Regions from separate parts of the Vibrio sp. 970 genome, predicted to be linked through region 2. Evidence: riboswitches for the same ligand, from Rfam matches in the RefSeq annotation. Region 2 holds a riboswitch; the other holds the start of a gene.
The links. Region 2 has a riboswitch for lysine ahead of lysC (lysine-sensitive aspartokinase 3). Riboswitches for the same ligand answer to the same signal wherever they lie in the genome.

Region 1: another riboswitch for lysine. It lies ahead of tet(35) (tetracycline efflux Na+/H+ antiporter family transporter Tet(35)); the one in region 2 lies ahead of lysC (lysine-sensitive aspartokinase 3).

What each region holds. Positions count from the first base shown of each region.
Region 1 is NZ_JAWOTW010000004.1:192,023-194,494, reverse strand. Features, by position in the region: gene tet(35) (tetracycline efflux Na+/H+ antiporter family transporter Tet(35)) at 1-1,466, opposite strand, end outside; lysine riboswitch at 1,576-1,758, opposite strand; gene R7Q11_RS07900 (H-NS family nucleoid-associated regulatory protein) at 2,341-2,472, shown strand, end outside.
Region 2 is NZ_JAWOTW010000035.1:387-2,858, reverse strand. Features, by position in the region: gene lysC (lysine-sensitive aspartokinase 3) at 1-1,147, opposite strand, end outside; lysine riboswitch at 1,249-1,427, opposite strand; gene R7Q11_RS24085 (pyridoxal-phosphate-dependent aminotransferase family protein) at 1,648-2,472, shown strand, end outside.

The sequences.
Region 1 (2,472 bases), on a different contig from region 2:
CATGAAACAAGCGCGACTGATAATGCATAAGGTAACTGTGTTGATACGTGATCGATATGGTTACAACGTGCACCCGTCGATGACAAGATCGTCGTATCTGAGATTGGCGAACAGTGGTCACCGAATACAGCACCAGCAAGAACCGCACTTAGCATCGGTAGCATTAGCGCTACATCTGTTGCGCCAGCCATATCACCCGCGATTGGTAGCATGATGCCGAACGTACCCCATGAAGTACCTGTTGAGAACGCCATCAGGCCAGACAACAAGAATAGGATAACTGGTAGCCAGTGCGGGTTAATGTTGCCCTGCGCCATTGTCGAAAGGTAAGTACCAGTCTTCATATCACCGATAACAGAACCAATGGTCCAGGCAAATACTAAGATTAGAATCGCACCAAACATAGACTTAGCACCAATCCAAAGTGTACGTGCGATCTCAGCCATTGGTAGACCTTGCTTCACAACAGTAAACAGTGCAACTGCTAAGCCAAGCAAGCTACCGTAGATTAGTGATGTACCTACATCTGTATTTTCAAAAGCACCAAGAAGCGCAAACTCCTTACCATCAGCAGCCAATGCTTGGCCACCCGTGTAAAGCATTGAAGCGATAGTCGCGATAATCAGCGTCACGATAGGAAGTATCAAATCTGACACTTTACCCTTTTCACTTTCACGGATATCTAGCTCTTCGTTTAGGTCATGCGCTTCTTGCGAGTCATTTTCTTTGTCTTTATCAAAGCCACGACCTTGCGATGCAGAGATCTCATGCTCACGCATTTTACCAATATCAAGACCAAACCACGCAACAGCGAACACCATTAGCAGCGCAAAAACGGCGTAGAAGTTCATTGGAATAAGACGAACATATGCGCCAAGAGCCGAATACTCTGTGATCCCATGTGAGACTAAGATCCCGCCAATAATAGTAATAATGTAAGCACCCCAGCTAGAAGCAGGCATAATTACACACATTGGAGCAGCGGTTGAGTCTAGAATGTACGCAAGCTTAGCGCGAGACACATAAAAGCGATCGGTTACTGGGCGAGAGATCGCACCAACAGCAAGGCTATTAAAGTAATCATCGACAAAAATGAATACGCCTAAAAAGGCGGCAAGAAGTTTGGAGCCGCGTTTACTCTTCACTCGAGATTGTGCCCATTCAGCAAAAGCACGAGTACCGCCAGATAGCGTTAATAAAGCTGTTGTCATACCTAATAAGATTAGGAAACCAACAATGCTCATGTTCCAAGTGTTAATTCCGCCATCTTCAATAAAGACAGAAGAAACTTGAGAACTGACGTAACCTGCGGTGTCGCTGATAGACCAGCTATTAAGTAGCACCGCACCTAGCACGATCCCTACACCCAAGGAAACTAATACACGTCGAGTCAAAATCGCCAAAGTCAAAGCGACAATAGGTGGCAATAATGAAACAGGAGAACTAGAAAAATCTATTAAATTCATGATCTTCAAAAACCAAAGTTTGGCTAGAGATCTACTGCAGACAAGTCACGTAGCATACGATACGTGCTCATGTTGAACTTAGCGACAGGGAAGCGAACACTCCACCCAACCCTACAGTAGCGCTCCATAGTTTAATGTGAATATATACTATGGCAGTGTTGTTCCTTTCAGATACAACCCCAGTAAGTAACTTTGATGAGTTACTTACTTCGGCAATCTTCGCCTTCCACTATTATTCATTGGCATCACCCCAATAATAGCTACTCTTCGAGACCGCGCCTCTACGGCAACAACAAACAATTAACCACTAACTGTACAAATTAACAACAAATTGTCTGCAATATTGCATCAGGTGGCAGCCATTGTACTTATGATGAGAGTCAATGCAACACATCAAACTAAATTAAACAAATAAATAATGACTGAGATAATTTATAAACCTTGCCTACTTCCATAAGTTTTGTGCAACTGAAATCACATCAATCATGTTATTTATGAAACATTATTACTACCTTAGAAATATCATGGTTTATCTTATATCAATAAATTAAGGATATATGACACACCATTAAAGATGGATGCTTCATATTTTTAAGTAATAACTCAAATTTTTTTATAAAAAACCAAGCTGTCACTCTCTCTATACAATAATGATTGTTGATTTTAGTTCTCATCTAATAATGATTTATTTCGAGTGTAATAATATTAATTGCTTTAAAAAATAGTCAAATTTAAACAAAATCTTGATTTAGCATTTGCACATAAGGAAAAGATAAAGTTAAATATAAGGACTCTTTGTTTATTTATAGATTGGCATTATTTAATCGTAACGATAAAAAGTGCCCAACACATTAACCTTTTAATAGGAATCGTTATGTCAGAGCTGACTAAAACCCTTCTAAATATCCGTAGCCTTCGTGCATTTTCTCGTGAGCTGACTCTAGAACAATTGGAAGAAGCTCTAGATAAACTCACTACTGTCGTAGATGAGCGTCGTGAAGCAGAA
Region 2 (2,472 bases):
CAACTTCTACCTTACATAGCTCTTCTAACTCTTCTCGTACAGCTTGCGGCAGCTGCGGCGCGCCGCCGGATGTATCGGTTTGATCAAGTGTTAACGATACACTGATTTCAGATGTTGTGATCAAATCGACAGAGATCTTATGCTTTGCAAGGATCTCAAAGACCTTTGCTAAGAAGCCGTATGCGTGGAACATATTGGCGCTGCGTAGCGTTACCATGGTTTGGTTACAACGCAAAGCTAGCGCACGGAATAACGGTGAGCTTTCGACTTGGTGGCGAATCCAAGTTCCCCCTTTTTCTGGCTCTTTCGATGACCCTACAAATACCGGAATGTCGTGGCGTAATGCGGGTACTAGCGTAGAAGGATGAAGGATTTTAGCGCCAAAGTTAGCCATTTCTGAAGCTTCACTAAAGCTGATCTCAGGAATTGGTGAGGCTTTTGGCGCAATTCGCGGGTCTGTTGTGTAGATGCCCGGAACATCAGTCCAGATTTCTAGCCCTGCCGCTTTAACGCTCTCAGCAATTAAGGCGGCGCTGTAATCGCTGCCCCCTCGACCTAATGTTGTTGTATTACCGGCTTCGTCAGATCCTATGAAGCCTTGAGTAACAACAACGGATTGTTGGCAAAGTGGTACGAGTTTATCTTGCGCAAGCGTCGAAATTGCTTCAATGTTTGGCTCCGCGCGACCAAAGTTGTCATCAGTACGCAGCACATCGCGGATATCAAAGCGCACAGCTTGAATGCCTCGCTCACACATTAACTGAGTTAGAATATGCGTCGACATGAGTTCACCACATGCGACTAAATGATCGGTTAACTTCGCACTAGCTTGGATAGATGCAGCCTCGGCCAGGCTGGTTACGGTATCTAATATGCCATACACCTCGGCAGCAGTTTTCGTGCTGTCTTCGAGCTGAGTTAAAATGGCGTCATGAATGTTGGCCAAATTTTGTAGCAGCTCAGTACGGTGCGTTTGATCCTGAACACCGTTGGCGAGTTCTACCAATAGGTTGGTGACGCCAGAGCAAGCGCTGCTCACGACCAGGCGAGTATTTGGATTGTTTTCGATAATGGTGGCGCAACGACTCATTGCCTCAAAGTTGGCAACACTGGTTCCACCGAATTTAGCTACGTTAAATGCGCTCACTGCGTTCTCCCACGGCTTCCTAAAAAATTGTACATCCAATGTTTAGTGAGAAAAGGAACAGAGCAAAAAGAGAGGTATTTAGAATGCTATTTGAAAAATTTACCCTCAGAAGCCCTTCATCAGACTGCGCTGATGACAGTTGATGGGATTCAGCCCAATTCAACCGACAAGTCAAATCCTGCAACTTTGACTTACCTCGGCACTACTCCCCCTCAATGATTGGTGTTGGAATTGCGGTTCCACAAATCATCTACCTGGGTAGCGCTCCTCTTCTACATAAAGCTCAAACATTGAACGGTTTTGAGGCCTTAATGTCAATCAATATTTCAACCTTTATGGTGTTTTTTATTAACGATTTTGTGACACTGGTTTGACCTCCATACTTACGGCTAATTGCTGATAGAGGAAAAATCTATTAGGGTGAAGAACCCTACACCTGAGCCATGTTATTGAATAGAACTTTTAGAATGCTCAGGATAAAAGATAATCAAGGAGCTGACATGTCGATCCAAAGCTTTATTCCGCCTCACCGTATTTTAATGGGACCTGGTCCTTCTGATATTTATCCTCAAGTGTTACAAGCACTAAGCCGTCCTACTGTAGGTCACCTTGATCCTCTGTTTATCGGTATGATGGATGAGCTCAAGCAGCTATTGAAGTATGCCTTTCAAACTGACAATGAGTTCACTATTGCGGTTTCAGCGCCAGGTAGTGCAGGGATGGAAACCTGCTTTGTAAACTTGATCGAGAAAGGCGATAAAGTGATCGTTTGCCGTAATGGTGTATTTGGTGAACGCATGCGCGAAAATGTCGTCCGTGCTGGTGGTGAAGTTGTTATCGTCGATGATGAATGGGGGACGCCTGTTTCCATTGATAAAGTCGAGCAAGCACTCGAACAGCACCCAGATACAAAAATTCTTGCTTTTGTGCATGCGGAAACCTCAACTGGTGCAGTCAGTGATGCTCAAGCATTGGGTAAGCTCGCGAAACAGCATAATGCATTATCTATTGTTGATGCGGTGACATCGCTTGGTGGTGTGCCGTTAAAAGTGGATGAATGGCAACTGGATGCGGTTTACTCTGGTAGTCAAAAATGTTTGTCATGTGTACCTGGACTCTCACCAGTGACGTTTTCTCCTGCCGCGATTGAAAAGATTCAAGCAAGAACAACACCAGTACAGAGTTGGTTCCTCGATCAGAGTTTAGTTTTGGGGTATTGGAGTGGAGAAGGCAAGCGTAGTTACCATCATACGGCGCCAGTTAATAGCTTGTATGCGCTTCATGAAGCTTTATTGATACTGAAAAATGAAGGATTAGAAAACGCT